Regions from separate parts of the Micromonospora sp. AMSO12t genome, predicted to be linked through region 2. Evidence: riboswitches for the same ligand, from Rfam matches in the RefSeq annotation. Region 2 holds a riboswitch; each other region holds the start of a gene.
What was found. Region 2 has a riboswitch for cyclic di-AMP ahead of F6X68_RS31270 (hypothetical protein). Riboswitches for the same ligand answer to the same signal wherever they lie in the genome.
Positions count from the first base shown of each region.

Region 1: linked by a shared signal. The riboswitch ahead of F6X68_RS15795 (C39 family peptidase) and the one ahead of F6X68_RS31270 (hypothetical protein) in region 2 are both predicted to bind cyclic di-AMP.
Region 3: linked by a shared signal. The riboswitch ahead of F6X68_RS12025 (NlpC/P60 family protein) and the one ahead of F6X68_RS31270 (hypothetical protein) in region 2 are both predicted to bind cyclic di-AMP.

Region 1 covers NZ_WAAS01000091.1:6,088-19,307, reverse strand. The annotation lists gene F6X68_RS15800 (acyltransferase) at 1-882, shown strand, start outside; cyclic di-AMP (ydaO/yuaA leader) riboswitch at 1,201-1,341, shown strand; gene F6X68_RS15795 (C39 family peptidase) at 1,570-2,415, shown strand; gene F6X68_RS15790 (alpha/beta fold hydrolase) at 2,521-3,264, shown strand; gene F6X68_RS15785 (CDP-glycerol glycerophosphotransferase family protein) at 3,332-5,059, opposite strand; gene F6X68_RS15780 (bifunctional cytidylyltransferase/SDR family oxidoreductase) at 5,096-6,598, opposite strand; gene F6X68_RS15775 (ABC transporter ATP-binding protein) at 6,743-7,558, opposite strand; gene F6X68_RS15770 (ABC transporter permease) at 7,551-8,447, opposite strand; gene F6X68_RS15765 (TetR/AcrR family transcriptional regulator) at 8,599-9,279, shown strand; gene F6X68_RS15760 (DegT/DnrJ/EryC1/StrS aminotransferase family protein) at 9,373-10,482, shown strand; gene F6X68_RS15755 (Gfo/Idh/MocA family protein) at 10,479-11,516, shown strand; gene F6X68_RS15750 (glycosyltransferase) at 11,600-13,220, shown strand, end outside.
Region 2 covers NZ_WAAS01000405.1:323-4,069, reverse strand. The annotation lists gene F6X68_RS31280 (MarR family winged helix-turn-helix transcriptional regulator) at 187-528, opposite strand; gene F6X68_RS31275 (carbonic anhydrase) at 739-1,491, shown strand; gene F6X68_RS31270 (hypothetical protein) at 1,619-2,635, opposite strand; cyclic di-AMP (ydaO/yuaA leader) riboswitch at 2,639-2,770, opposite strand; partial or broken gene F6X68_RS31265 (YibE/F family protein) at 2,937-3,747, opposite strand, start outside.
Region 3 covers NZ_WAAS01000059.1:9,094-22,313, forward strand. The annotation lists gene F6X68_RS12020 (N-acetylmuramoyl-L-alanine amidase) at 1-1,442, opposite strand, end outside; cyclic di-AMP (ydaO/yuaA leader) riboswitch at 1,681-1,814, shown strand; gene F6X68_RS12025 (NlpC/P60 family protein) at 1,827-2,867, shown strand; gene dcd (dCTP deaminase) at 2,922-3,500, opposite strand; gene F6X68_RS12035 (pyridoxamine 5'-phosphate oxidase family protein) at 3,579-4,130, shown strand; gene F6X68_RS12040 (zinc metalloprotease) at 4,271-5,257, opposite strand; tRNA gene F6X68_RS12045 (tRNA-Gly) at 5,681-5,754, shown strand; partial or broken gene F6X68_RS12050 (MFS transporter) at 5,917-7,164, opposite strand; gene F6X68_RS12055 (alpha/beta fold hydrolase) at 7,628-8,440, opposite strand; gene F6X68_RS12060 (hypothetical protein) at 8,921-9,217, shown strand; gene F6X68_RS12065 (cyclopropane-fatty-acyl-phospholipid synthase family protein) at 9,698-10,408, shown strand; gene F6X68_RS12070 (nucleotidyltransferase domain-containing protein) at 10,575-11,090, opposite strand; gene F6X68_RS12075 (DUF4253 domain-containing protein) at 11,296-12,075, shown strand; gene F6X68_RS12080 (hypothetical protein) at 12,249-13,220, opposite strand, start outside.

The DNA of each region.
Region 1 (13,220 bases), on a different contig from region 2:
GACCGGTTCGTCGCGGTGGAGAACCTGTTCCTCCTCCAGGCGTGGGACCCGCGGCCGGGCCACTTCTACAGCATCAACACGGTCAGCTGGTCGCTGTCCTGCGAGTTCTTCTTCTACCTCTGCCTGCCGTTGGCGCTGCCGCTGATCCGCCGGGCCCGACCGTGGGCCCTGTGGGCCGTCGTGGTCGCGGTGCCGCTGCTCATCCTGGCGCTCTGGCCGGCCCAGGCGCTGGTGCCCGAGGAGAGCCGCTGGTGGTTCACCCAGATCTTCCCGCCGGTGCGGTCGCTGGAGTTCTGGATGGGCGTCGCCGCCGCCGAGCTGATGCGGCGTGGCCGGTGGCGCGGGCCGGGCCTGCCGCTGGCCAGCCTGCTCTTCGTGGCGACCTGGGTGGTCGCCGCGCAGTGGGTCCGCGCCGAACTGTGGGCGGCGCTGCTCTCGGTCGCGTACATCCTGGTCATCGCCGCGGCGGCGGACGCGGACGTGCGCGGGCGGCGCTCGCCGTGGCGGTCCCGGCCGATGATCTGGCTGGGCGAGGTCTCCTTCGCCTTCTATCTGGTGCACGTCCTCGTGATGATCACCGTCCTGCGGCTCACCGGCGACTGGGGTGTCGGCTTCACCGGCTGGTCGGGGCTGGCGGTGGTGCTCGGCTTCCTGCTGGTCAACCTGGCCCTGGCCGGCCTGTTGCACCGTCTCGTCGAGACGCCGATGATGCGGCTGCTCACCCCGCGCAGGTCGGCCCGGGCGCCGCGGGGCGGGGACGGCGCCGGGCAGGACCCCGGCGGCCCCGGGGCGGCGCCGGGAGACCGGGGCAACGCCGTGCCGCGCCCCCGGGCCGCCGACCCGCAGGACGGCCACCGGCCGACGTACGCCGACTCGCGCTGAGCGCCCCGGCGACCGGAGTGTCCGCCGACGAAATCCCGGCCGTTTCGGTGACGCCGGTCACCACGTCGGCGAACCGGTCATCGGGCGCGGCCCGGTCGATTCCTGCCGGGGTTTCGGCGCCGATGTCCGCCACTTGTCCCGTTGTCGCCCGGAGGTGCGCGCAGAAACGGTCGTCCCATTGAGTCGCGTCAGTGGCGAAGTGCCCGCAAAAATTGTCTGCCGATCAAGGTTTAGGCAGGTGGGACGGGGTTGGCAGGGCGCGGACCGGCCAGTAATGTCGGCGCGTCCGGTGCGGTACCCGATCGCCAGAGGCGACGCCGCGCCGACCCGCCTAATCGTGAACGACGAACCGGGGACCCAGTGCTCGTTGGGGTGAATCCGTGGGCCGTGGGCCCGTGGTAGGGCGTTCTTCCCGCCCGAATCCGTCAGCTAACCCGGTCGGCGGTGTCGGAAGGAGTTCCATCGTCATGCCACACCCGTACACCCCTCGGTTGTGCCGCCGTCTCCACGGCGCCGCGGTGACCGCGCTCGTCCGCCCGCAGGTCATGAGCTGACCCACCGGTCACCGTCCGTCGCCCGGCGTCCCGGGCGCATCCCCTGAGTGGCCCACCACCCGCCCGGACGCCCGTCCGCGCGGTCGGTCCGCCCTGCCCTCGGCGCGGACCGACGGCCGCTCACCCCGAGCCCGTGGAGGAAACCGTGAAGCACCACCTCAAGCGACAGCTGCGTCGCCTCACGTCCGAGCGTCCGTACCAGCTGGCCGCCGCGTCCGCCGCGGCGCTCGTGCTGGCGTCGGGCACGGTCGCGCTGCTGGCCGGAACCGACGAGGCCCCCGCCGCCGCGCAGGCCCCGGTGGCCGCGACCGAACTGCGGGACGACGCGTCGGCCTCGCGCAGCCAGGCCCGGGTCGCGCCCGCCCCGTCCAGCGCCGCCCCGGCCGCGTCCAGCGCCGCCCCGTCGGCCAGCGCGTCCAGCGCCGCCCCGGACCCGGACCTGACCCGCAAGCCGGAGCCGCCGAAGCCTCCGGCCGCCAAGAGCCTGGACTACGACTACCAGGCCCAGACCACCTTCTACAACTGTGGTCCGGCGGCCGTCCGGCACGCCCTCAGCGCCGCCGGCATCGCGCGCAGCCAGGACGCCCTCGGTGCCCAGTTGGGCACCGACCAGATGGGCACCGACTCGGCCCAGGACACCACCCGGGTGCTGAACGCGACGGTGAAGGGCGACCCGTACCGGACCCGGATGATCCCCGGTGGCGCCGCCACCCCGGCCCAGATGGACCGGCTCCAGGCCGACGTCGTCGCGGCCATCACCGACGGGCGGGGCGTCGTGGTCAACGTCGCCGGCAGCGCCACGGACACCGACGGCGGCTGGCACTCCTTCCCCGGCGGCCACTACATCGCGGTGGTCGGCTACCAGGACGAGGGGCGGCTGGTGAAGATCGCCGACTCGGCGAACCCGGCGACCGCGTCGTACTGGATCAGCACCATCGCCCTGGCGAACTGGGCCGCCACCCGCGGCTACTCCGCCTGAGCGACGCCGTCGGGCGTCGGCTCCCCACCCGGGGGGTCGGCGCCCGATGTCGTGTCCGGGTCACGGCCCTCGCCCGCGGCGTCCGACGGGTGGCACACTGCGCCCATGGTCGATGAGTCGGGTGAGCGGGACGGCCGGAGGGTGCTTCTGCTGCTGCACGGCATGGGCGCGACCGGCGACGTGTGGCTGCCCTGGGCGCCGCTGCTGGAGCGTCGGTGGGCGGGGCGGTGGCTGGCGCCCGACCTCGCCGGCCACGGCTGGTCGCCGCCGTTGCCGGAGTACTCCTTCCCGGGGCTGGCCGCGCGGATCGGCGCGGGGCTCGCGGCGGGGGACCGGCTCGTCGTGCTGGGGCACTCCCTCGGCGGGGTGGTCGGGCTGGCGCTGGCCGCCCGGGGCGCCGGGCTGCCCGTCGACGCCGTCGTCGGGCTCGGCATCAAGGCCGTCTGGTCGCCGGCGGAGCTGGCCAAGGCGGGTGAGCTGGCGGCCCGGCCGGTGACCTGGTTCGCCAGCCGGGACGAGGCGGCCCGCCGCTACCTGCGGGTGGCCGGCCTGACCGGGCTCTTCGCCCCGGAGCACCCCGTGGTGGAGGCGGGGCTGCGGCAGGTCGACGGCCGCTGGCGGCTGGCGATGGACCCGGCCGCGTTCGGCGTGGGCGCGCCGGACCTGCCCGCCCTGCTGGCGGCGACCGACGTGCCCGTGCTGCTGGCCCGCGGCGAGCACGACCCCATGGTCACCGACGCCCAGCTCACGGAGCTGGGGGTGCCGGTCGCCACCCTGCCCGGCCTCGGGCACAACGCCCACGTCGAGGCCCCCGAAGCGGTCCTGGACCTCGTCGAGCCGTACCGCTGACGGTGCCCCGCGAACGGCCCGACCCGGAGATCCGCCGTCGCGACCGGTGTGCCTCCCGGCCGGTGCGTCAGGTGGCGGGGGAGAGGGTCGCCTCGTCCGGGTCGAGCGGCAGGCCGGTCGCGCCGCCCGTGCGCGGGGCGGGCGTCTTCCAGCCCTCGTCGAGCTGGCGCCGTGCGGCCTCCAGGAACGCCTCGGCGTACGACTCGGCGGGGAAGTCGCCCAGGTAGCGGCTCCGGGTGACCCACCGCGCCGAGGCCAGCGGATCGGTGTCCAGCAGCGCGGTCAGCACCTCGTCCACGTTCGCCATGTCGCGCCGCAGCACGTAGCCCGACCCGGCGAGCGGGAACTGCTCGGGGAACCGGTCGCCGGAGTCCACCATGTCGGTCACCGCGTACGGCTTGCCGGAGTAGAGGTAGTCGGAGATCACCCCGGACACGTCGGAGACCAGCGCGTCCGAGCGGTTCACGCACTCGGTCAGGGTCAGCTCCCGGCTGGCGGCGGCCCCGAAGACGTGCTGCCGGCCGCTGCGGGCCCGGTCCGCGGCCAGCAGTTCGGTGAGCCGGCCCAGCTGCCGGGCGGAGGCCGGGTTCTGCGAGGTGTACGGGTGGGCCCGCAGGATCACCGTCGCGCCCCGGTCGAGCAGCCGGCGCAGCAGCGTCTCGGCCACCGGCAGGGAGCAGTAGTTCGCGTCCGCGTTGTGCCCCGTCCAGGTCGGCGTGTAGAGCACGGTCGGGTTGGCCCGCCCGTGCGCCGGCTCCGGGCGTACCTCGATCGACTCGACCTGCGGGCGGCCGACGACGACGAACTTCTCCGCCGGGATGTCCACCCCGGCGCGGGCGTACCGGTCGATGGCGGCCTGGCCGGCGACGAAGATCCGGTCGAAGATCGCCGAGACCGGGTTGGCGCTGGGGGCCTTGTCGCTGTCGCCGTGGTGCAGCTGGACGTGGGTCAGCTGGGTGTAGCGGATGCAGTGGCTGTTCTTCGCGCCGTGGTTGACGTAGAACGCCACCCGCAGACTCGGCACCAGCGCCTCGTCCATGGCCCTGGTGGTGGGGCAGTAGACCACGGGCGCGCTGGTGGCCGCGGCGACCAGGGGCAGGAACTCCGGCTCGCGCACCATCACCAGGAACGGCCGGCCGATCCGCTCCAGGTACGGCAGCCACATGGTGACCTGGTACTCCGAGCCGGGCGGCGCGGAGAAGTGGAGCAGGAACTCGGGCTGGTGCCGGCGCAGCGCGCGGGACACCGCCGAGCCGCCGGCCCCCGGCCGGAACTTGCGCCGGGCGAGGTCCAGCCCGACCGCCGCGGCACCGGCGGCGACCAGGGCGACGGCCGTCAGCGCGACACCGGCGGGCAGGCCCGCGACGGCCGCCAGCGCCAGCAGGGCGAGCAGCACCGCCAGCGCGTCGCCGAGGCGGGCGGCGACCAGCGGCGTCCACGAGCGCACCGGCAGGTTCGCGGCGCGCACCTCCAGGCCGCCGGCGTCGCGGAGCGGGTTGACCAGCAGCACCAGCCCCAGCAGGGCCAGCGCGGTCACGGCCAGCGCGGGGTCGAACCCGGCGTCGAGGCGGCGGGCGTAGCCGACCAGGATCGCCGCCGCGACCAGCGTGGTCTCGGCGGCGTTGTCGGCGCCCGGGCGCACCCGCCGCTCCCAGGTGGCCGCCGCGAGGGCGGCCACCGCCAGCCCCAGCCCCCAGCCGGTCGCGCCGGTCAGCGCGACGACGAGGAACGCCAGCACCGCCAGGCCGGTGGCCAGCGCGCGGGCGAGCAGCTTCCGAACCAGGTCACCACGCATGTCGGCTCCGTTTCCCGCCGTGGCCCGAAATCCGCGTCAGCCGGCGTCGGCCGGGCTGGCGTCCCGCTCGGCCCGCGCCGGCCCCGGCTGGGCCGGCACCTCGCCGGGCGCGCGACGCACGTCGATGACCTGGCCGGTCAGGTCCGAGATCAGCACGTCCAGCGACGCCTGGGCCACGGTCTCGGCGGCGAGCAGGGTGTGCTCCGGCTCCTCGCCGAACGCCTTGGTGCGCATCGGCGTCGCGGTCCGCTCGGGGTTGACGCAGTTGACCCGTACGCCGAACTCCGCCCACTCGTCGGAGAGCGCCTGGGTGAGGTTGACCAGGGCCGCCTTGGTGGAGGAGTAGAGCGCGTAGTCGGCGCGGCCCCGGGTGTAGGAGCTGGAGGTGTAGAGCAGCAGCTGGCCCTTGGTCTGCTGGAGGTAGGGCAGCGACTGACGGGCCACGATGACCGGCCCCACGAAGTTGACCTGGAGCACCCGGTCCATGGTCTCCTGGTCCATCTCGGACAGGGGACCCTTCTCCAGGATGCCGGCGGTGACCACCACGTGGTCGATCCGGCCGGTGGCCTCGAAGGCGGTCTTCAGCGCCGCCTCGACGTCCTCGGCGCGCTCGACGTGGGTGCCGGTGCTGGAGCGGCTGAACGGGAAGACCTGCGCGCCGTAGCGGCGGGCCAGCACGGCGAGGTCGTGGCCGATGCCGTAGCTGCCGCCGAAGATGACGATGGTCCGGCCGGTCAGCTCCTCGGTGTAGCTGCGCTCGTCGGTCACCCGGGGTGCCTGCGCGGCGGCGAGCTGGAACAGCTTGTCCGCCAGGTGCACGTCGACCGGGTGGGTGACTTTGATGTTCTCGTCGGAGCCGTCGATGACCTTGATCGGCGTGCCGGGCAGGTAGCGCAGCACCACCCCGCAGTCGTCGGTGGCGGCGAAGTGCGGGTCGTCCTCGGCGAGCCGGTAGGCCGCGCGGATGGTGCCCGAGCGGAACGCCTGCGGGGTCTGGCCCCGGCGCAGCGAGGAGCGCACGGGGATGTCGGTGATGCAGTCGTCCTCGTCGACCTGGACGATCGTGTCGGCCGACGGGATGGCCACGTCGACCGCCGAGTACGTCCAGAGCGCGTTCACGCACTCCCGCACGATCCGGCCGCTGACCAGGGGCCGCACCGCGTCGTGGAAGAGGATGTTGCAGTCGCCCTCGCCGACGGCGTCGAGCGCGATGCGGGTGGTGGCGTTGCGGGTGTCGCCGCCCTCGATCACCTTGGTGACCTTGCGGAAGCCGGCCTTGTCGACGATCTGCTGCGCGTCGGCGACGTGGCCGGTGGCCATCAGCACGACGATCTCGTCGATCTCGGGCGCCGCCTCGAAGACCGCCAGGGTGTGCTCGATGATCGGCTTACCGGCGATCTTCAGCAGCTGCTTCGGGATGCCGAGGCCCAGCCGGGTCCCGGTGCCGCCGGCCAGCACCACCGCCACCGTCCGCGAGGGCCGCCATGGCGCCGGGTCCTCCGGTGCGGCGTCCGGGCCGGTGGTGTGGTCCTGCGTCATTGCCGAAGCCTCACTCTCAGGGTGCGTGAACAGAAGGTTCCGCCCGCGCGGCGACCGGATGAACCTTAACGCGCGGACCGCGCCGCCCCCACGGGGCGACGCGGTCGGCCGGCACCGGGCGGATGCCGTACGTGCGCCGGGGCGCTACTTGCCGCTGAACGCCTCGTACTCCCGGACGACCTCGTCGGTCGGGCCGTCCATGCGCAGGACGCCCGATTCCAGCCAGATCGTCCGTTCGCAGGTGTCCCGGATCGAGGAGAGCTGGTGGCTGACGAGGAACACCGTGCCGGCGCCCTCCCGCAGCTCCCGCACCCGCCGCTCGCTGCGCTTGCGGAAGATCTTGTCGCCGGTGGCGAGGGCCTCGTCGATGAGCAGCACGTCGTGCTTCTTGGCCGCGGCGATGGAGAAGCGCAGCCGGGCCCCCATGCCGGAGGAGTAGGTGCGCATCGGCAGCGAGGCGAAGTCGCCCCGCTGGTTGATGCCGGAGAAGTCGATGATCTCCGGGGTCTGCCGCTGCACCTCCTCGGGCGACATGCCCATGGCCAGGCAACCCAGCACGACGTTGCGCTCGCCGGAGAGGTCGTTGAGCAGGGCCGCGTTGACCCCGAGCAACGACGGCTGCCCCTGCGTGTAGACCGCGCCGCGGTTGACCGGCAGCAGGCCGGCGATGGCGCGCAGCATGGTCGACTTGCCGGAGCCGTTGCTGCCGATCAGCCCGACCGCCTCGCCCCGGTACGCGGTGAAGCTGACCCCCTTGACCGCGTGCACCTCCTGGATGTTCGGCGCCGAGGTGCGGCTCATGATCCGCTTGAGCGCGCCGACCGGGCCGCCGCCCCCACCGGCGCCCTTGTGGATCCGGTAGATGACGTGGGCGTCGTCCACCACCACGGTGGGGATGCGCTCCTGCACCTTGGGCAGCGTCACCGTCACGTCGTTGGACGACTCGAAGTGATCAACCACGGCCGTACTCCTGTTCGCCTCGCCAGAAGTAGATGAAACCTCCGACGCCCATCACGATCGCCCAGCCCAGCGCCGTCACCCAGAGCTGGGGCAGGGAGGAGCTGAGCGTCGGCGTGTTCTCCAGCAGCGAGACCCGGGCCAGCTCGATGTAGACGAGCGCGGGGTTGAGCTCGACCAGCCTGGAGGCCCAGGAGGGCAGCTGCTCCTCGAAGAGCGCCACGCTGTAGAGCACCCCGGAGCCGTACATCCAGGCGCGCATGACGAAGGGCATGACCTGCTTGAGGTCCGCCAGCTTCGAGCCCATCCGGGCCATCGCCATGGTCAGCCCGGCGTTGAAGATCGTCTGGAGCAGGATCGCCGGCGGCAGCATCAGCCAGGCCAGGGTGATCGGCTCACCGGTCACCAGCACGATGAGGACGAGCACCACCATCGAGCCGAGCAGCTGCTGGAACTGGGTGATCGTCACGGCCAGCGGCAGGCAGGCCCGGGGGAAGTGCAGGGCCCGGATCAGGCCCAGGTTGCTGGTGATCGACTGCGTGCCGTTCTGCACCGCGGTCTGGGTGAAGTTGAAGATGAACAGGCCGGTGCAGAGGTAGGCGATGAAGTTCGGGGTCCTGTTCTGCTCCAGCACCACACCGAAGATCAGGTAGTAGACCGCCGCGTTGGTCAGCGGGGTGAGCACCTGCCAGAGCTGCCCCAGCCGGGCGTTGCTGAACGACGCCACCAGCTTGGCGTTGGCGTACGCGGCGATGAAGTGCCGGTAGCGCCAGAGCTGCCCCGCGTATTCGCCCAGGGACGGCCGTTCGCCGGCGAACCGGAGACCGTAGCGCTGGGCGAGCTGGGCCCCGGTGAGCCCGGAATCCGGGTCTGCCACCGTGGTGTTGGCCATGGTTAGGCGCTCCGATCTCTTTCGTGCCAACGGGTTGCGCGCGACGACGGGAGAGCGTGGCCAGTGCGGAGCGCCGCCTCGTCGCCGGGCGAACCGTAGTGGAAAACACGTCGGGACGCAACCGTACCGTCGCTGCGCTACATTGTTGCACGTGAAGACCGATAAGAGGCGGGTGCCGGCCGGTGCGGCGGTGCTCCGTGACGACATCACCACGGCCATCCGCCGCGCGGTCACGCAGGAGCTGGCGGAGGTCGGCTACGGACGGTTGTCGATAGAGGCGGTGGCCCGGCGGGCCGGGGTCAGCAAGACGGCGATCTACCGCCGGTGGCGCTCCAAGCTCGAGCTGGTGCTGGACATGGTCTCCGCGGTCGCCGGGCGCAAGCTGCCGATGGTGGACGCCGGCAGCCTGCACGGGGACGTGGAGCTGCTGCTGCTCGTGGCCGCCGGTGCGCTACGTCACCCGCTGGCCTCGCAGATCATTCCGGACCTGCTCGCCGAGGCGGCGCGCAACCCGCAGATCGCCGAGACCCTCCAGCAGGCGCTGACCGGCTACCAGGACCGGGTCGGCGAGCTCGTCATCGGCCGGGCGGTCGAGCGGGGTGAGCTGCCGGCGGGCGCCGACCGACGCGGCGCGGCGGATCTGATCGTCGGGCCGGTCTACTGGCGGCTGGCGATTTCGCGGACACCTCTTGACACGCCGGAGATCACGCGCATGGCCGCCGCGATCGTCGCGGCCCTGCGGGTAGCATGTACCGGTCCGTCCCTCGACGAGCCAGCGGTGTGGGACACCCGGTCCCTGACCACTTCTGAACCCCATCGGGCCGGTGCGTGAACGTTGACCTCGTCGGTCTCGGCCTGATTCGCAACGGGCTAGTATCGCACCCCGAACCCCCACCCGAGCACATCTGACACAGGAGGATGCCCCATGGCTGGGCCGCACCCAGAGTTCATTCCCCCAGCGCGGCCGATCATCGGCGACGCCGAGATCGAAGCGGCTGTCCGGGTGCTCCGCAGCGGCCGGGTGGTGCAGGGTCCCGAGGTCGCGGCCTTCGAGGAGGAGTTCGGCGAGCTGGTCGCCGGGCGGCACTGCGTCGCGGTGAACTCGGGCACCTCCGCCCTGCAGCTCACCCTCATGGCCCTGGGCTTCGGCCCGGGTGACGAGGTCATCGTGCCGTCGTTCTCCTTCGCGGCCAGCGCGAACGCCGTCCGGCTGGTCGGCGCCGAGCCGGTCTTCGTGGACATCGAGGCGGGCAGCTTCTGCCTCGACCCGGAGGCGGTCGCCGCCGCGGTCACCCCGCGCACCGTGGCGATCATGCCGGTCCACCTCTACGGCCACCCCGCCGCCATGGACCGGATCATGGCGATCGCGGAGCGGCACGGCCTGGCCGTCGTCGAGGACGCCGCCCAGGCGCACGGCGCCGCGCTGCACGGCACCCCGGTCGGCGCGTTCGGCACCGCCGGCTGCTTCAGCTTCTACCCCACCAAGAACATGCACGCCCTGGAGGGCGGCATGGTCAGCACCGGCGACGCCGAGCTGGCCCGCACCCTGCGGCTGCTGCGCAACCAGGGCATGGAGCAGCGGTACGCCAACGAGATCGTCGGCGCGAACATGCGGATGACCGACGTCGCCGCGGCCATCGGCCGGGTCCAGCTGGGCCAGCTCGGCGAGTGGACCGAGCAGCGCCGGGCGAACGCCAAGTTCCTCGACTCGAAGATCACCGGCATGGTCACCCCGCCGGTCGCCGACGCCGCCCGGCACGTCTACCACCAGTACACGGTGCGGGTGCAGGGCGACCGGGACGCCGCCCAGCAGCGCCTGACCGAGCTGGGCATCGGCAACGCCGTCTACTACCCGACCCCGATCCACCGGCTCAAGCCCTACCTGACCGAGGACGGCAAGCCCGGCCCCTGGGACCTGCCGGAGACCGAGCGGGCCGCCGCCGAGGTCGTCTCCCTGCCGGTGCACCCCTCGCTGACCGAGGCCGAGCTGGAGCGCATCGCCGAGGGCGCGAACCTGGCCGGGGGTGCCCGGTGAGCGCCGGCCGCAAGCTGCGCGCCGGCCTGATCGGCCTCGGCGCGATGGGCCGCAACCACGCCCGCATCCTCGCCGGCCTGGACGGCGTCGAGCTGGTCGGCATCGTCGACCCGGCCGGCGACACCACCGGCACGCTGCGGGCGCCGGTCGTGCCCGAGCTCGGCGACCTGCTCGCCCTCGGCGTCGACTACGCGGTGGTGGCCTGCCCGACGGCGCTGCACGAGCAGGTCGGCCTGGAGTTGGCCGCCAACGGCGTCAGCGCCCTGATCGAGAAGCCCCTCGCGCAGAGCGTGGACGCGGCGGTGCGGCTCGTGGAGGCCTTCGAGGCCGCCGGCCTGGTGGCCGGCGTCGGGCACATCGAGCGCTACAACCCCGCCCTGCAGAACCTGCGCACCCGGCTGGAGGCGGGCGAGCTGGGCGAGGTCTACCAGGTCGTCACCCGCCGGCAGGGTCCCTTCCCGCACCGCATCGCCGACGTCGGCGTGGTGATGGACCTGGCCACCCACGACATCGACCTGACCAGCTGGGTGACCGGCCAGGAATACACCTCGGTGTCGGCCCGGACGGTGTCGCGCAGCGGCCGGCTGCACGAGGACATGGTCGCCGTGGTGGGGCAGCTCGCCGACGGCACCATGGTCAACCACCTGGTCAACTGGCTGAGCCCGCTCAAGGAGCGGTCCACGGTGATCACCGGTGACCGGGGCTGCTTCGTCGCCGACACCCTCACCGCCGACCTCACCTTCTACGCCAACGGCGCCATCGACACCGAGTGGGAGGCGCTGCGCGCGTTCCGCGGCGTCGCCGAGGGCGACATGGTGCGCTACGCGATCCCGAAGCGGGAGCCGCTGCTGGTCGAGCACGAGCGCTTCCGCGACGCGGTCGAGGGCAAGGAGAGCGACATCGTGACCCTGCGCCAGGGCCTGCGTACGGTCGAGGTGGCCGGCGCCGTCCTGCGCTCCGCGACCGACGGCAGCACGATCACCGTGGGGGCGGGCACCGCGTCCCCGGCGGGGGACACCGTTCCCACCCGCTGACGATGGGCGACCGCGGTCCGCGTCCGGCGGGCCGCGGTCCGGCACCTCGCACCGCCAGCCCTCCTCCCACCTAAGGACAGCGCATGTCAACGCCCCGCCGAGCGCCGCGGCTCGTCGTACTGGTCGCCAACGGCATCACCGGCGACTCCCGCGTACAGAAGACCGCCATCGCCGCCGCCCGGGACGGGTGGGACGTGGTCCTGGTGGGCCGGAGCAGCCGCAAGAAGGGCGAGCCGGAGCGCTCCGCCATGGGGCCGATCCAGGTCATCCGGGTGCCGGTGCCGCAGACCCTGTCCCGCCGGCCGGCCCGCGAGCACCGGATCCGCCGCACGGTGACGCAGTTCGGCATCCCGGACAAGTCCGCCCTGGCCCGCTACCGCGCCTCGCACCAGGCCTGGCTCCGGACGCAGACGGCGAAGCGCAACCCTCCGCCGCGCGCCTGGCTGCGGGCGCACGAGGCGGTGCACCAGTTCCGGCTGCGGGCCTGGGGCTGGGAACAGTTCCACAGCACCCAGCCGCTGCCGCCGACCGGCGACTGGCGGACCGACTGGCCGACGCTTGTCGACATCGACCTGGCGTTCGGGCCGGTGCTGGAGGAGTTGGAGCCGGACGTCATCCACGCCAACGACATCAACACCATCCCGACGGCGGCGATGAGCGCCGCGCGGCTGCGGGCGCGCGGGCGCGGCTGCGTCTGGCTCTACGACGCCCACGAGTACGTGCGGGGCGTCGCCTGGCCCAAGCCGCAGCAGGCCAGCGGCGTGCAGGCCGCCGAGCGGGAGTTCATCGGCCGGGCCGACGCGGTGGTCACCGTCTCCGAGCAGATCGCGGAGAAGCTCCAGACCGAGTACGGGCTGCCGAAGACCCCGATGGTGGTGGGAAACTCGCCGGTGCGCGACGGCATCCGCAGCGGCGCCGTGACCGCCTCCGTGCGGGAGCGCGCCGGCGTCGCCGAGGGCGTGCCGCTGATGGTGTACGCGGGATGGATCGGCAAGGAACGCGGGCTGGACACCGTCATCGCGGCGCTGCCGCAGTTGCCGGAGCACCACCTGGCCCTGGTCAGCGGCCGGATGACCCCGCTGCTGGAGGACCTGCTCGCCCGCGCCGAGGCGACCGGCACGCGGGACCGGGTGCACGTGGTCCCCTACGTCGCGCCGTACGAGGTCGCCGACTACCTCAGCTCCGCCGACCTCGGCCTGATCCCGTTCCAGCGGACCCCGAACTGCGAGCTGTCCCTGCCGACGAAGGTCTCCGAGTACCTGCACGCCGGCCTTCCCCTGGTCACGAGCGACGTGCAGGTGGTCCGGGCGTTCGTCGAGGGCCACGACATCGGGGAGACCTTCACCTCCGGCGACGTGGCGGGCTTCGTGGAGGCGACGCGGCGGGCCACCGCCCGCCGGGCCGAGCTGGCCGCGCACATCAGCGAGCCGATCCTCGACGAGCTGTCCTGGGAGCGGCAGAGCAGCAAGCTGCTCCAGCTCTACCGGGACCTCTCCGGGGTCGCGCCGGCCGGCCCGCGCGAGGTGCCCTGGACGGTGCAGGAGCGTCCGGTCACCGCACGGTCGACGGGCACGGCCGAACCGCGGCCCCTGGGCGGCTGGCGCGAGCTCGGTGACACGCCGATCCGCCTCGGCCTCGGCCCGGCCAACTACGCCGGTCAGGCCGCCGCCTTCGCCAGGGCCATCTGCCGGGACAACGCCGACG
Region 2 (3,747 bases):
CGCCGAGGCGGGCGACGGGGCGATGACGGCGGTGCCGAGCAGGACCGCGGCCGCTCCACCGAGGACCGCGCGGGCACCGCGCCCGCCTCGGCGGGCCGGCCCGGTCCCGCCCGGTCGGAAACTCTCGCGCACGCGGTGAGATTACCGCCGAGGGCCGGAGCGGCGTGCCGCCGCCCGGACCCCTCGTCAGGAACGCTCGCTGGCCTCGGCCGGCTCCTGGTCGTCGGCGAAGAGGGCGAGGAGGGCGCCGACCTGCCGGTCCGCTTCGGCGGGGTGTCGGAACCGCCCGGCGGGGTTGAGCGTGTACTCGTTGCGTCGGCCCACCCGGGTGCGGTTCAGGTAGCCGCCGGCCTCCAGGTCGGCGACGATCGCCTGCGCGGCCCGCTCGGTGACGCCCACCTCGTCGGCGACGTCGCGGAGCCGGGCGGTGGGGTTGCGGGCGATGGCGAGCAGCACGTGCCCGTGGTTGGTGAGGAAGGTCCAGTTGCGGGTGCTCCCGTTCTCCCCTGTCGTCGCCATGCCCGCCATCGTATGGCCCCTGCTTCGTGTTTTCCTGCGCGCCCTCGCGGCCGAGGGACGCGCGGAGGCCCGGCCGCCGTCGCATCGGGCCGCCGGACATATGAAATGCATATCACGCATCCCTTGACGTATCTTGCAGTGCGTGTGACGGTGGTGGCAGCCCGCGTCCAGCGTCGGCCCGGGTGACCAGGCCGTTCACGTGAGGTAGCGAGGTGTGGGATGAGTCGTCCCGGATCGCCAGGAACCCAACCGGGCCCGGAGCGGACGCTCCCGGCGCCGGCCACGGGCGGGACCCCGGCCGACGTCGGCACCGCGTTCGCCGTCCCCGCGAGTCCCGAGCAGGCGCTCGCCGAGCTGCACGCCGGTAACCGGCGGTTCGTGACCGGCGCCCCGCGCCACCCCAACCAGGACGCCGGGCACCGCGCCGCGGTCGCCGACGGGCAGCACCCCTTCGCGGTGATCGTCGGTTGCTCCGACTCCCGGCTCGCCGCCGAGATCATCTTCGACCGCGGCCTCGGTGACCTCTTCGTGGTCCGCACCGCCGGGCACACCATCGGTCCCGAGGTGCTGGGCAGCGTGGAGTACGCCGTCACGGTCCTGGGCACGCCGCTGGTGGTGGTGCTCGGGCACGACTCCTGCGGGGCCGTCCAGGCGGCGCGTACGGCGGCCGCCACCGGCACCCCGCCGGTCGGGCACCTGTGCGCCGTGGTGGACGCCGTGGTGCCCAGCCTGCGCCGGGCCGCCGCCGAGGGCGTGGACGACATCGACGGGATCGTCGACATCCACATCGCGCACACCGTCGAGGCGATGCTGGGCCGCTCCGCCGTCCTCGCCGCGGAGGTGGCTGCCGGCCGTTGCGGGGTGGTCGGCATGTCGTACCGGCTGACCGCCGGCGAGGTGCGGACGGTGGCCGAGGTGCCCGCCGCTGCGGCCGACGCGCCGGAGGCGGCGGCCAGCGCCGCGCTCGCCTGAACAACCACCCACCCACCGCCCGCCTGTCACCGCCCTGGCGGGCGGGTCCGTACGACGAAACAGGGCCGCCCCGCGTTCGGCGGGGCGGCCCTGTCCGCGCTCTCGGCTGTGCCGCGCGCGTGCGTGCCTACCAGAGGGACACGTGGACGTGGTCGGTGTGGTTCGACGGACCGCTGTAGGAGCTCCAGCCCGTCGCCGGGAACCAGATCTGTCTGTTCCAGATCACGTAGTAGACGCCGAGCCGGTCGGCGTTGCGGACCAGGAACGCGGTCAGGTTGTTGCCGTACATGTAGGTGTCGTCGTTGTGCCAGGGGGAGAAGCCGCTCTTCTGCAGCGACCAGTCGCAGGCCCGGCCCTTCGGGTGCTCGTAGGGCCCGCCGGGGCGGTAACAGCCGACGAACCGGTTGAAGCCGGCCCGCTTGACCTCCTTGTACATGTGCAGGGTGCGCGCGGTGATGCGGCCGGAGGTGGTGGGGTCGGCCTCGGTGGGTGACAGCGGCGTCCAGTCGCCGTCGGCCGCCCGCCCCGGCGCGATCTTCGCCACCGGCGAGGTGGCGACCACCTTGCCGCTGGTCAGCCCTCTGCCGCCGACCAGCGCGAGCGCCTTCTCCGCCTCCCGCTTGCCGCGCGCCATCTCGTTCGTCAGCTTCTGCTGTTCGCGGACCTCGGTGTCGAGCGCCAGCTTGGCCTGCTCGGCGCGGTCCTTGACCGCGTTCACCTCGGCGAGCTTCTTGGAGTTGACCAGGTTGAGCTCGTCGAGGGCGGCGGCGCGCTTGACGAACGAGTCGGGGCTGGCGGTGTCCAGCAGCATGGACACCGCGCCGATCCGCCCGGTGCGGTAGGACTGGGCGGCGATCTGGCTGACCTGGGGAGCCAGCGCGTTCAGTTCGGCCTGCGCCCGGGAGACCTCCAGGGCCAGTTCGAGCTGGCGCTTCTTCGACTTCGCCAGCTTCGCCTTGGCCTGCACGTAGGACCGGTTCCGGGCCTCGATGAGGTCGTCGAGCAGCTTGGGCTCGTCGTCCCCGTGCCCGGAGGGCTTGGGCGGGGTGGGCGCGGCCGCCGCCGGGAGAGGCCCGGCGAAGACCGCCAGAGCGGCGAGTACGGCCACCACGGGCGTCAGCCAGCGGCGTAGGGGTGCCGTCACAGTTTTCCCTTCCGTCGACCGCCGACCGGGTTAGCTGACGGGTTCGGGGCGGAAGTGGCCCCTACCGCTGTCGCGGATTCACCCCACGTACCTGGGTCCCCGGTTCGCCTCGCGGCGATTGGGCGGCGGCACCGCAGGCGCCGCTGCGCGCCTTCGGCGGTGACCGGCAGCGAGGTTACCCGAGAACGCTCCCGGGGATCTACGTCCCTAAGCCGACTAAATGCGTTATTTCGTAATGGCGGACGGTGACCAGTGACGCATTTATCAGGACGAACGTCCTGTTCGGTCACGCTGAGGAGCGTCACCATGCGGTGTCCGTACTTCTGTGCCCATCGGGCCATCCGGCGGGAGCGGCGGACGGCGTGTCCCCACGCGGCCCGCTGAGGGCCTCCAGCGCCTCGGACCGGTCGGTGGCCGGCCGGGGCGTCGGCGCGGGCGCGGTGGCGGCGCGGTCGGTCGCGTCCCCGCCGCGTCGGCCGGCCGTGGTCACCAGGGCCGCCAGCGCGGTGGTCAGCGGCACGGCGGCGATCAGGCCCAGGGTGGCGACCGCGCTGCGGACGATCTCCTGGGCGAGGAACTCGCTGGTGAGAAGTTGGGTCACCGCCCGCGAGTCGGCGGTCAGCAGGAGCAGCACCGGCAGCGAGGCGCCGGCGTACGCCAGCACGATGGTGTTCACCGTCGAGGCGATGTGCGCCCGGCCGACCCGGGTCGCCGCCCGGTAGAGCTGCGTCCGGGACAGCCCGGGGTTGGCGTGCGCCAGCTCGGTGACCGTGGCGGCCTGGGTCACCGTGACGTCGTCCAGCACGCCGAGGGAGCCGATGATGATCCCGGCCAGCAGCAGCCCGTGCAGGTCGACGTCGGCCTGGTACATCGACAGCGTGGTGGCGTCCTCGGAGCCGAACCCGGTCAGGTGGGTCGCGGCGGTGGCGATCGTGCCGAGGACACCGGTCAGCACCAGGCTGCCCAGCGTGCCGAGCACGGCGACCGAGGTCTGCGCCGTCACGCCGTGGGTCAGGTAGAGCACCACGAACATGATCAGAGCGGCGCCGACGACCGCGACCAGCAGGGGCGGGTTCCCGGCGCTGATGCCCGGCAGCACGAAGGTCAGCAGG
Region 3 (13,220 bases), on a different contig from region 2:
CAGGGGGCCGTCGCCGGGGGCGGGTTCGGCACGCCCGGAGGCTGCCGGTTGCAGCCGGTGAACGGCGGCTGGTTGGTGGCGAAGTCCGGGTCGATGGTGACCAGCCCGGTCCGGTGCGTGCCGGTCGACTTGAACGGCGCCTTCAGCAGGTCGAAGTAGTGCGACCAGTCCCAGTACGGTCCCGGGTCCCAGTGCATGCCGCGCACGTTCGCGGCGACGGTGCCGGGGACGTTGTCGTGCCCGATGATGTGGTTGCGGTCCAGCGGGATGTTGTACGCCCGCGCCAGGTGGCGGACCAGCTTGGCGGAGGTGCGGTACATCGCCTCGGTGTACCAGGTGCCGTGCCCGGCGAAGCCCTCGTGTTCGAGGCCGATGGACTTGGCGTTCACGTACCAGTTGCCGGCGTGCCAGCCGACGTTCTTGGTCTTGATGTGCTGGGCGATGTGCCCGTCCACCGAGCGCAGGGTGTAGTGCCAACCCACCCACTTCGGGTCCTTGACCAGGTTGACGCTGGGGCCGAAGTAGCCCTCGGTGTCGTGGATGACGATGTACTCGATCTTCTGCTGGGTGGGACGGTTGCCCAGGTCGTGGTTGCCGTAGTCGCCCAGGGTGGGGCCGTAGTTCTCGTACGGCGCCGGGATCCACTCGCAGGAGATGTCGCTCGGGCACTCCAGCCCGTCCGGCCGGGCGAGCTTGCGCAGGCGCAGCCGGTCCAGCCAGGAGCGGTCCGGCTGGACCGCCCGGCCGGCCAGCGTGACCCGCTGCCCGTCGTCGGTCACCCGGCTGTCGCCCGTGGCGATGGTGGCGTACACCTCGTTGGCGAAGGCCGCCGCGGCGTCGGCGCTGTCCGCGCCGGAGTACCGGGCCACCGCGCCGTACCAGGCCGCCGGGTCGGTGCCGGCGCCGACCGGGGCGCCGATCTCCTTCTGGTACGCGGCCAGCAGCGCCGCGCCGCCCCGGATGTTCGCCGTGACGTCCGTCCGCAGCGACTCCTCGCTGGCGCCGGTCAACTCGGCGGCGGCGTCGACGGTCCGCAGCGCGGCCTCGGCGGGCGGCGTGGCGGCCGGCGGCTCGCCCGCCTCGGCCAGGGACGGGCGGGAGTCGTCGCCGCGCGGGTCCTCGGTGCCCTCGTCGTGGTGCGTGCCGCCGGCGAGGGCGGTGACGTGCTCGGCGTCGGTGAGGTGCATCGGTCCGTAGCCGCCGCTGGTGCTCGGCGTGCCGGCGTTGGTGTCCCAGCGGGACTGCAGGTAGGAGACCCCGAGCAGGACGCTTTCCGGTACGCCGTACTCGGCGGCCGCGGCGGCGTACTGCTGCTGCCGGTCGTTCACCGGCGCTGCCGCGGCGGCGGATCCGGCGGCGGTGAGCGGCGTCGCCGCCATGGCGGCGGCCACGGCGGCGGCCAGCAGGACGCGTCTGCTCCTCGATGTCGCTGACAGGTGCATCAGACCCCCAGTTCGGACGGGCAAAGGTGGGGTCACCTTCGCCCCGTCCGCCGCCTCTGGTCAATACCTTTCCGTCAGACACTTCAGAAGGAAGAAAATCTTCGTCGCCCGGGTTGCGGATCCGCCCGATCCGGGTGGGTACGGAGTGTCACTGCCCGTAGGGTTGCGGATCGATAACGGTCGTCTCTACTCTGGTCATTCGTCGGCCGGTGACATTCCGTCCAACCAGGGCGGTGACGGTCCGACACCGCCGAGTCGCTCCCGAGCGAGCCGGGGACCCAGGTTCCCCGGGGTGAATCCGCAGTCCTGCGGTAGGGCGCCCCTTCCCGCCCGAACCCGTCAGCTAACCCGGTAGGCGGTACGGAAGAAGGAGTACGAAGCCCGGTGGCACACCATGCCCCGCGGCCACCGTCGGCCCGGTCGGCCCTCGCCGACCCGGTGACGGCTGCGCCGCGCCCACGCTGGTACCGCTGCACCACCGCCCTCGCCGCCCTGGCCGCGTTCGCCGTCGTCCTGACCGGCGGCGCCACGGCGGCCCACGCCGAACCGACGGTCGCCGAGATCGAGCGGCAGATCGACGAGGACTGGAACAAGCTCGAACCGATCATCGAACGGCACAACGCCACCCGCCAGGACCTGGCCGCCAGGCGGAAGCAGGCCGACGCGCTCGCCGCGCAGATCGGGCCGCTGGAGAAGCAGGTCGACCAGGCGATGGAGAAGGTCGGCGCGCTGGCAGCCCGCGCCTACAAGGGCGAGAACGTCTCCGCCGTCAACGCCCTGCTGGGCAGCCGCTCACCGAGCGAGATGATCGGGCAGCTCGAACTGCTCGACCAGTTCGCCCAGCACCAGCAGCAGGACGTGCGGCAGGTCGCCGAGCTGCGCGACCGGCTGGCCGCCAAGAAGGCGCCGCTGGACGAGATGGTCGTCCAGCTCAGCCGCACCGAGGCCCAGCTCGCGGCGAAGAAGAAGCAGATCAACGCCGAGATCGACCGGTTGCAGAAGCTACGGCTGCGGGTCTACGGCAACGGCGGCGGCGGGCCGCTGCGTCCCGCCCCCTGCCCGGCCGGCTATCCCGGCGGCCCGGCGGGCACCGCCGTGAAGTTCGCCTGCGCACAGATCGGCAAGCCCTACGTCTGGGGCGCCGAGGGGCCGAACTCGTACGACTGCTCCGGCCTGATGCTCGCCGCCTGGGCGAAGGCGGGGGTGTCGCTGCCGCACAACGCCGCGCAGCAGCGCCGGGCCACGGCGTCCGTGAGCCGGGGCGAGCTGCGCCCGGGCGACCTCGTCTTCTACTACAGCGACCTGCACCACGTCGGCATGTACGTCGGCGGGGGCTGGGTGGTGCACGCCTCCCGCGCCGGGGTGCCGATCAAGATGAAGAAGGTCGACGACGGCCCGATCCACAGCTACGGCCGACCCGGCTGAGGCGCGCGGAGGGTCCCTGCCCGGCGGGGGCCCTCCGCGCGCTCGCAGGTCGGGTCAGCGGGTGGGCCAGGTGCGCCAGTGCTGCCAGGAGCGGCTCGGGGTCGGGCCACGCTGCCCCTGGTAGCGCGAGCCGTAGACGGCCGAGCCGTACGGGTGCTGCGCCGGCGACGAGAGCCGGAAGATGCAGAGCTGACCGATCTTCATGCCCGGCCAGAGGGTGATCGGCAGGTTCGCGACGTTGGACAGTTCGAGGGTCACGTGACCGGAGAAGCCCGGGTCGATGAAGCCCGCCGTGGAGTGGGTGAGCAGGCCCAGCCGGCCCAGTGAGCTCTTCCCCTCCAGGCGGCCGGCGAGCTGGTCGCCGAGCGTGATCACCTCCAGCGTCGAGGCGAGCACGAACTCGCCCGGATGCAGCACGTACGGCTCGCCCTCGGGCACCTCGACCATCGACGTGAGGTCGTCCTGCTGCTGCGCGGGGTCGATGTGGGTGTAGAGGTGGTTGTTGAAGACCCGGAAGAGCTTGTCCAGGCGTACGTCGATGCTGGACGGTTGCACCAGCGCGGGCTCGAACGGCTCCAGCGCGAGCGTTCCCGCCTCGATCTCGGAGGCCAGGTCGCGGTCGGAGAGCAGCATCCGCACACCTTAGCGACCGACACGCGTGACCTGCGTGTCGGAGTGCATCTTCGTACAATTGTTCGATAGAATGCCGGCATGGCTTCCTGGTCCGAATTCGCCGCCGACGAGCCCCGCCTCGCCGACGGGATCCGCCTCCTCATGCAGCAGTACGGGCCGGGCTTCGGCTACCTGGCCACCGTCCGCGCCGACGGCGGTCCCCGGGTGCACCCGGTGTCCCCGGTGATCACCGACGAGGGGCTCTTCTGCTTCGTCGTCGACTCGCCCAAGCGGCGCGACCTGGAGCGCGACGGCCGCTACGCGCTGCATTCGTTCCCGCCCGAGGAGAGCGACGACGAAGCCTACGTCGCCGGCCACGCCCGGCCGGTGACCGACCCGGCGCGGGTCGCCCGGCTGGCCCGCAGCCACCGGGCCGCGCCGCAGGTCGACTGGCGGGTCTTCGAGTTCACCGTCGACGTGGCGATGCTGGCCCGCCGCGAGTCCGGCGTCGCGGGCGGCGCCAGCGAGTGGCACGGCCGACCCGCCGTCCAGGTGTGGCTCGACCCCCGCGCGGCTGACGCCGGCACCGCGCTGGTGCCCGAGACCCGGTCGGGGCGCGTCGGCGACCACGCCGCCCGCCCCGCCGCCTGAGACGCGGTGCGGCGCCCCGGGCCGTCCCCCTCCGGGGCGCCGCACCGTGACCACCGCCCGACCCCCGCGTGCCCGGCCGCACAGACGCCGGTGCCGGCCCCGTCGAGCGAGGCCGGCACCGGTGGAGTCGTACGGCGTAACTACGCCGCGCGGTACGCGTTCCAGGCGGTCAGCATGCGGCTGGCCTGCCCGGCGGTGAACTGGTACATGCAGGAGTCGTAGCTGTAGTCCATGAAGTTGGTGATCGGGTCGACGCCGGGGGCGGTGCAGGTGTTCCGCCCGGTCGGGCAGCCGGAGGCCGGCGACGCCTCGGCAGCGGTGTCGCTGACGCTGTCGCCCGAGCCGGAGCAGCCACCCTGGAAGGTGTGGTAGAGGTTCAGCCAGTGGCCGACCTCGTGGGTGCCCGTGTCGCCCTGGTTGTAGTTGGTGGCGGTGCCGCCCGGCAGCGACTCGCTCAGCACGACGACGCCGTCCATGCTGTTGAGGTTGCGGGTCGGGAAGGTCGCCCAGCCGAGCAGGCCGTTGCTCAGCTCACCCAGGTAGATGTTGAGGGTGTTCTTGCCGCCCGTACGCAGCGAGGTCTTCATCGACCGCTCCGCCGAGGAGCCCTGCACGATCGGGTACCAGGACGGGTTCGTCACCCGGTTGATCTTCTGGAGCTGGAAGCTGAACGCGGTGGACGCGCCGCCGGTGGCCCCGCTGAACGACTGGTTCAGCACGTTGATCTGCGAGTTGACCATCGAGTCGGGGATGTTGCCGCCGGCCCGGGTGCTGTTCTCCTGGATCACGTGCACCACCACCGGGATGGTGACGGCGGCGGCCATCGTGGAGGCCCCGGCGCCGGTACGGAACCGGGCCCGCTCGCGCAGCGCGGCGGCCATGTCGGCCTCGCGCTCGCGGGTCTCCGCGAGGGTCAGCTCGTTCGGCTCGTGCTTGGCGCCGCTGCCCGGCTTGACGCGGGCGTCCGAGTGGACGTCGGCCGGCTCGACGCAGACCTCGGTCGGGGCGGCGGAGAAGGCCGAAGCGGCCGGTACGACCCCCACGGCGGCGGTGCTGAGCAGCAGCGCGAGGGTCGTCGACGCGACGCCGGCCGTACGCCGGGTCAGCAGGTTGGGACGGAGTCCCATGGGCCCACCTCTTTCTGGCGACGCGACAGGGGGTATGTCACGCCGTGACTGGAACGTTGGGCAGACGTTACAACCCATCGATGAATTTGAGAATGGCCATATGTTGCCGCGGTGGAAATTTTCCTGGCAGCGGCTGGGCGCGCATCGACGTTGCTTGACGCGGGACACGACCCGCGGTCCGGATCCGGACCACGACGCGCGACTCGGGCACGTCGTGCCACGCGGCCGGGCGGTTCGTGGCTGACGGTGACGCGGCGGGGTGGTGGCGTGGCTGGCGTGGTGGCGGCGGGCGGTGGCGCAGAGCGATCTTGGTAAGTTGAGGCCCCTCCGGGGGCCGTTAGCTGCCAAGATCGTGGCGCCTGGTGGTGTCGGAGGGGTACCTGGGTGCAGCGTCGTGACGACTCAGGTACAGTGGTGCCGCCTGCGGGTGTAGTTCAATGGCAGAACATCAGCTTCCCAAGCTGACAGTGCGGGTTCGATTCCCGTCACCCGCTCCACGCGAAAGGCCCTGGTCAGGACGCAGATCCCGACCGGGGCCTTCGACGTTCCCCGAGCCCGTGATCATGCCACGGGCCATCCACGGGCCACTACCGGCGCCGGACCACTCTGCGGCCATGCCGTCGTCCGGGTCATCGGGCTGCGTCCGGCCCGCCTTCCTGTCACGGCGAAGCGATCACGAGTGGGCCCCGACGTCCCAGCACCCACACGGTGAGCGCGAAGCAGCAGAGCACCGCTCCCGCGATCGTGATCGCTGTCCAGCCGCCCGCAGACCAGAGCGTGATCGCGGCGGCGGAGCCGATAGCAGCGCCGATGAAGTTGCCGGTGGCCAGCGCCGTGTTGATCCGGCTGCGGGCCTCGTGGGACAGGGCGAACAGCCGCGCCCGGTTGAGGAGAGCCTGCGTCTGTAGGGCGACATCGAGCATGATGATCGCGATGATGATGAGTACGACGGAGCGGCCGGCGAACGCCGCGACGACGAATGCGCCGAGGGCCAGTACCCAGGCCGTGCCGGTGGCCGCAAGCGACCAGCCGCGGTCGTGCAGACGACCGCCGTGCAGGCCGGAAAGGACACCAGCGAGGCCGGCCAACCCGAACAATCCGATCACCGCTACCGGGTACCGGAACGGTGGGCCGCTGAGCAGGAACGTCAGCGCCGTCCAGAACAGCGAGAACGTGGCGAACCCTGTGGCGGCCAGGACCAGCGTCCATCGGGCTGCCCGCTCCCGCATGACCACCGCGCCTACCGAGGCGATGAGCTGCGGGTACGGCATGCGCGTCCGCGGTGCCAGCGGTGGAATCGCGCGGTAGAGCACGACCGCGAGCAGGACGGCGACGATCGCGGCGAGGGCGAAGACCGTACGCCACCCGGCGGTGCCGGCGACCAACCCGCTGATCGTGCGGGAGGCCAGGATCCCGGTGAGGGTCCCGGACCCGACGACGCCGACGATCCGACCGCGGTGGGTGTCGCCGGCCAGGTCCCCGGCGAGCGGTGTGAGGACCTGCCCGGAAATCGTCGTCATGCCGAGCACGCCCAGTGGGCCGTCCCCTCGTCGTCGTTACCCGCCAGGCCCCGGCTACACCAACCGGGGCCGGATCATCACCCCGCTGAAGGGTGCGAGGAGAAGTAGACCGATCGACGGCGCCAGCGCGCACAGCAGCAGTGCGGCGGCCGAGGTCAACAGCATCACCGGGACGAACCGGCGGCGGTCCAGGACGTCACCGAGCGGTACGAGCAGCAGCACGCCGACGGCGTACCCGACCTGCGTCATGGTGACGAGCCAGCCGGCTGTCGCGGTCGTGGCGCGCAGGTCGCCTGCAATGAAGCCGAGTAGCGGCTGCGCCCAGTACAGGTTGCCGATGGCCACGCCCGCCGCCAACGCGAACAGGAACGTCAACCGACGGCTCATCTCCGACGGCGGTGCCCTGCGGGGTGCTGCCACCCTGCCACGCTAAGGCGCGGTATCAGGGCGCGGGGCCCAGCAAGGGCCTGAGCGTGGCAGGGCCGCGCATCGGCCGGAATGTCCACATTGTTCCCGGCACCCCTCAGGCGTGCCCAGACATTTCGACACGGCGGGCAACGACAGTCCCCACCGGTGGGGCCGCAATAGGGAACCGGACGCTGCCATGGCGATCGCGCGGGTATGGCTCGTCGCGTTCGCCGGCCAGCGGGCGGCATCGTCGCCCTGGCAGATCGGATGTGCACATCTGCCTGCGATCAGCCGGTTTGCTACACAGCTCCGTCAGGTGATGTGCGGCAAGGTCCGGCGATCGAGGGGCGGCAGGTCAGCCGCCCGACCAATGCCCTGTCATGCCGAGTAGCGGATGTGCTTCAATCCGTCCGGTTCCGCGGCCATTTGGGACCGCCGATTCTCAGCCGCTCGTTGCCCACGTCAGCATCGCTTGCCAGTGGGCCGGCGAGGGCGTGTGGGCTGCGTCCTCGCTGATCCGAACCATGGCGTTGGGTATCCGTGCGGCGATCAGCGGTGCGTCGGGGACGGCTCGGCCGGGGTCGTGTCGGCCAGCCCAGATGAGGACGCGGCAGGGGACGTCGCGCAGGCGGAACCCCCATGGGCGGATGTCGGTGGCGAGCCAGTCGCTGGCCAGCCCGGCCGCGCCTTGGCGGGCACCTTCGCGGTTGGACTCCTCGTAGGGCTGCATCCAGGGGTCCTGGCCCGCGGCAAGCAGTTGCCGATGCTGTTTGAGCGGATCCTCGGCATACCATGCGGCGGCGCGGGTCACGTAGCGGGGCCCGAACCCCGGAACGGTCCGCAAGGCCCACGCCTGAAACCGCTGCCAGCCACCCACCGTGCGCAGCTCTCGGTAGGGGCCGGTGAAGCCTGCGGCGACCACCCCGGTCAGTCGATGCGGGAACCTGGCCCCACAGGCCACGGCGTACGGCGCGCCGCCAGAGAACCCGATCAGCCCGAAGCGCTCGATCCGCAGAGAGCTCATCAGTGCACCGACGTCGTCAGCGACCCCGAGGAGCGTCGGCTGTCGGACAGGTGTGGACCGACCGTACCCGGGCCGGTCCACGGTGATCAGGCGGACACCCGCCAACGCCGTGTCGTCCGGGCGGCTGATCCGCGAGCCCGGCGTGCCGTGCAGGAACACCACCGGCGGCCCGTCCGGATCGCCGTACTCCGCCCAGCCCAGGACCCGGCCGTCCGGCAGCGTGAAATCCATATCGCCCCTCCGCTAGACGCCCGACGCGACACCCAGCACAGCGCGTGGAAACAGTCGCCGTATTGTGCAGCGGGGCAAATGTCGAAGCGTAATCACATGCCGCGATCAGCGCACTGAGGTATCGCAAATCGGTCTGCGGACGTCTATCGCATATCGGTCGGCGGAGGGCAATAGCGCGTGCTACCGCGCCCGCACCGGCTAGAGACCGGCGACCGGGACCAGGCTGTGACGACCGCCAGGGTGGTTGGCCGCCGTCGAGCTTCTGGTGATCCGCTGCCGCACCGGCTACGCCGGCTGCCCTCGGTCCCCCGAGTCACCCACACCGGCCTTCGGCGTTCCAAGGCCAATGATCTCGCCGCGTGCCATCAGCCCCGCGCATTCTCAGCCGGCCGGCGACCTCCGGTCGACATCGGACGGTCCACGACGGCTCGGCGAGGAGACCCGCTAGCTCCTACCGCCGGGGTCCTCGATACTCACAGCGTGATCGACAAAGACTCTCACGCCCCATGGTTGCCTCGCGTTCCTCACCCGGCTGACAGCCCGGCGCTGCCCATCTACATGGTCATCTTCTTCTTCCTGGGTCTCGCCGGATTTGCCGTACACGGACTATCTGACGGAAGGGAAGCACTCGTCATTGCGAGCATCGTCTCGGGGGTGTTCTTCACGTGCTTCCTGATCCTGTTCGCGATCTACTGGACCGGTTACCTGCTGAAGGGACACGCCAACTGGCAAGCCGAGCGCCAGGCTGATTCCGACGGGCCATCCACGGGCCAGTAACCAGAGGGTTGGCCGGTCAGGTGGGCACGAAACGCAACCAAGCGGCCACCGGACACAGGCGTTTCGCGCTCCACGGCCGGTGGTGCGGCTCCTTCACGCGGACGGCGCGGTCACCGCTCACCGCCGGGCGAAGAGGGGAAACCCGCCGGGTGCGACTGAACCGGAGCAGCGCGCCGCCGAGAAACAGGAGTCCCAGCCCCAGGTCGGCCGCTGCGGTATCAGAGCCGCTTGAACGTCTGCGGCGACCGAGCCGGCAGTGGCTACTTCCGGCGTGTGGGCCAAGCTGCCCAAGCCGCAGCGACGGCACAGAGCATCAGGCAGACGAGGAGGCAACTCAGCGCGCCGCAGAGCACCGCGCCGAGGACTCCCAGACTCTCCACGGACATGATCGTTCCACGCTGAGGCCTTGACCAGGACGGGAGCCCTCGACCAACGTTCTCGATGCCCTCGGGCACGGGCCCGCTGTCGTACGGTGTGCCGGTGAACAGCCAGGATCGCAGTACCTACCTGGCCGCCGCCGCGGCCAACCTGACCTTCAACTCGCCGCTCGGCGAGGAGCGGGTGGCGGACCTGGTCCGGCGACTGACCCCCACCGGGCCGGGCTGGCGGGCCCTGGACCTGGGCTGCGGCAACGGCGAGCTGCTCCTGCGGCTGTGCGAGGCCCACGGCATCGCCGGCGACGGCGTGGAACGCCACGCCATCGACTGTGAACGGGCCCGGCTGCGCGCGACGGAACGGGGAGCCGCCGAGCGGGTCACCTTCCACGGCGCGGACGCGGCCACCTGGGACCGGCCCGCCCACCTCGTCGTCAATGTCGGGGCCGGCCAGATCTGGGGCGACGCCGCGCGAGCCCTCGCCGCGCTGCACCGGCTCACGCTGCCCGGCGGCAGGCTGCTGTTCGCTGACGGCTTCTACCAGGCCAGCCCCGGCGCGCAGGTCCGTGAGATCTTCGGCGACATGCCCGACCTGGCTGGCCTGGCCCAGCTCGCCGTGGACGCCGGGTTCCGACCGTTGCACGTCGCCGTGTCCACCCTCGCCGAGTGGGACGACTTCGAGTCCGACTGGCGTGCGGGCATCGAGCGCCTCGGCACGCCGGAGGCGCGCGCGTTCGCCGACGAGCGGCGCGTCGAGTACCTCACCGGCTACCGCGACGTCGTCGGCTTCGGCTGGCTGATCCTGACACCGGCCTGACCGCCTGACCGCCGGCCCGCCGGACCGCTGCGCAGCGTGGATGTTCCCCGGGCGTGGGGCGGCGTCCGGGCTGAAGTCGTACCGGCCAGCCCGACGACGGGGCCCGGGCAGGTAGAGCCGCCGATGGACGGTTCCGGCGAAGCCCAGGTCCGGAGCGGCCGCCGGCTCAGGGCCTTCGCTCGTCGCCGGGCGCCGGGCGCGTGGCGAGGCGGTGCAGCCAGGCAAGGTCGGCGCGGTCCACGTCGCGCGGTTCGTAGCCGCTGTGGAACAGCAGCTGCTGGGTGACCGAGATGCAGTCGACCCGGCGACCGGCGATGGTGCCGGTGGTGAAGCAGCCCTTCGGCCAGCGGAAGGTGCCGCCGTCGAGGCCGGCCTGGTGGCCGTCGCCGGCCTCGTCGAACGCCAGCGGATGCAGGTCGACCCGCCCCCGCCCGTCGGCGACGACCTCGACGCGGACCGGCCGCCAGTCGGTCTCGACGACGTAGCCGAGCCGGCCGAGGGCGTTCAACGCCGCGGCCTCCTGCTCCGCGGCGATGGCCAGGTCCAGATCGCGGTGCGCGCGGGTCTGGTGTCCGACGAGCGCGTCGACGCCCCAGCCGCCGCCGATCCAGGCCCGGCACCCGGCGGCGGTGAGAGCGGCCAGGACGGCGTGGACCTCGTCGGCGTCCATGTCGGCGGTCACGACCACCGTTCTAGCCCCTGCGGGCAGGACTCAGCCACCGAAATCCACCGCCCGGGCCGGACGGCGGCGAGATCGCCGCGTTCACACCGAGCATCGACGGCGTCCAGGCGCGGCGCCGCGGCACGACGAGCGGTCCGAGGCCCCGTAGGCCCGGGGCGTCGCGGGCGGGCCAGGATTGGTCGTACGGGCCGCCTACGCTCTCGCCGTGATTTCGGACCTCTCCCGGTTGCTGAGTTCGCTACCGCCCGCGACGCTGCCGCCCGGCCGCACCGTCGAGCCGGAGGACGGTGGACCGCCGCCGTACTGGCTGAGCGACGCCCCGGCCGATCCGGGACTGTGGGCGCGGATGCGGTCGCGGCATCCGGAGTCCGGGCTGTGGCCGCTGCTGCTGAGCGGGTTGTCGAGCGACGAGGGCCGCCCGTGGGCCGACGGCGAGGTGTCTCCGGCCGACATGTCGTCGCCGGAGCAGCACGACGTGGCGAAGGTGCTGGCCCGGTGGTGGGCCGACTGTGCGACGACCGGCGAGGACGGCACGTCGGACGTCACGGCCCCGTTCGGCCAGGACTGGCCCGGCCTCGCCCCGCCCGGCGACCTGGCGGAGGCGCCCGACGTGCTCGCCGACGAGTGCGCGGAGTTCCTCGTGGACGGGCGGACGCGTCTCGGGCTCGTGCCGGCCGCCCGCAGCGCGGACACGCTCGCCGTGGTGGGCTGGTACGGCCCGGCGAACCACACCGGCGACGCCGGGGAGATCTCGGCGGTGCTGCGGAGTTGGGAGGACCGGTTCGGCGTACGGGTTGTCGGCGTCGGGTTCGCCACCCTGAACCTCAGCGTCGCCGCGCCACCGACGTCGACCGGGCACGCCCTGGCGGTTGCGGCCGAGCACTTCGCCTTCTGCCCGGACAACGTCTGGCAGGGCGCCGGATCCCTGACCGCCTACGCCGAGCAGCTCCTCGGCCTGCACTCCTGGTCGTTCTGGTGGGACTGACGACGGATCGGAGCCGGTAGGACTGGCGCCGGAGAGCGTTTCGTCGGACACGGCCGCCGTCCGACGCCACCACGTCCGACGTCGGATATGACGCCATCAGGTCCGATGTCGGACACGGCCGCCGTCCGACGCCACCACGTCCGACGTCGCCCCGCCGCCCGATGTCCCGGCGGTCAGCCGACGGCGGCCGTCGGCTGCGGGCTGCGCCGGGGTACGGCGGCCAGCGCCAGCCCCAGCAGCGCGCTCGCCGCGCCCACCACGAACAGCAGCGAGCCCGCTGGCTGACCCAGCCACTCCCACAGCGGGTGCCACGTCGGGTGCGGCTCGGCGCGGTGATGCTGGAGCAGGCTCGGGACGGTCAGCAGTACGGGCGTCCACCAGAGGAACAGGGTGATCGCGAACAGGACGCTGACCGCTCCCCGGGCGGGATTTCCCGCCTCGGTGCGCCGGCTGGCCCAGCCGAAGACCAGCCAGCCGAGGGCCGCTCCCAGCAGGCCACCGGCGACGCCGGCCGGCAGCACGGCCGGCGGGGCCGTCCGGCTCAGCGCCAGCGACAGGTTGCTGCCGTCGGGCGAGGGCGGGGCGGCCACCTGGAGTTGGAGGACCGTGTCGCCGCGCCGGGCGAGCAGGGTGGTGTCGGTGATCGTGACGACCTGGACGCACGTCTTGTCGACACAGCCCGGGTTGCTGCGGACCTCCGGCTCGTACACCTGCCAGCCGGTCTCGCGCAGGCGCCGCTGCGCCAGGGCGAGCGTCTCGTCGGCGGGCATCGGGGGTGTGCCGGCCGTGCCGGCCACGACGGCGCTCTGCTGGTATTCGCCGCCGTCCCCGAGCAGCAGGTTGTCCAGCGCCCGGACGGTGAGCGGCTGGCTGTAGAAGGTGAAGAAGGCCGGCGCCAGGTCGACGTCGCCGAGGTCGTGACCGGGCAGCACGGCGGCGAAGAGGGCGGCGGTCTCGGCCCGGTCGGGCTGCGGCGGAGAGGTCTCCCAGGCGGCCCGGGTGGCGAGGGCGGCGGTGAACAGGCCGCAGATGACGGCGGTGAGGGTGGCCCAGACGCCGACCGTGCGGCTGGCCGGTCGTCCCAGCCGGCAACGCAGGCCGTGCCGGATCAGGTTGGCGGCCTCGCGCGGCGTCGGCCGGGTGCG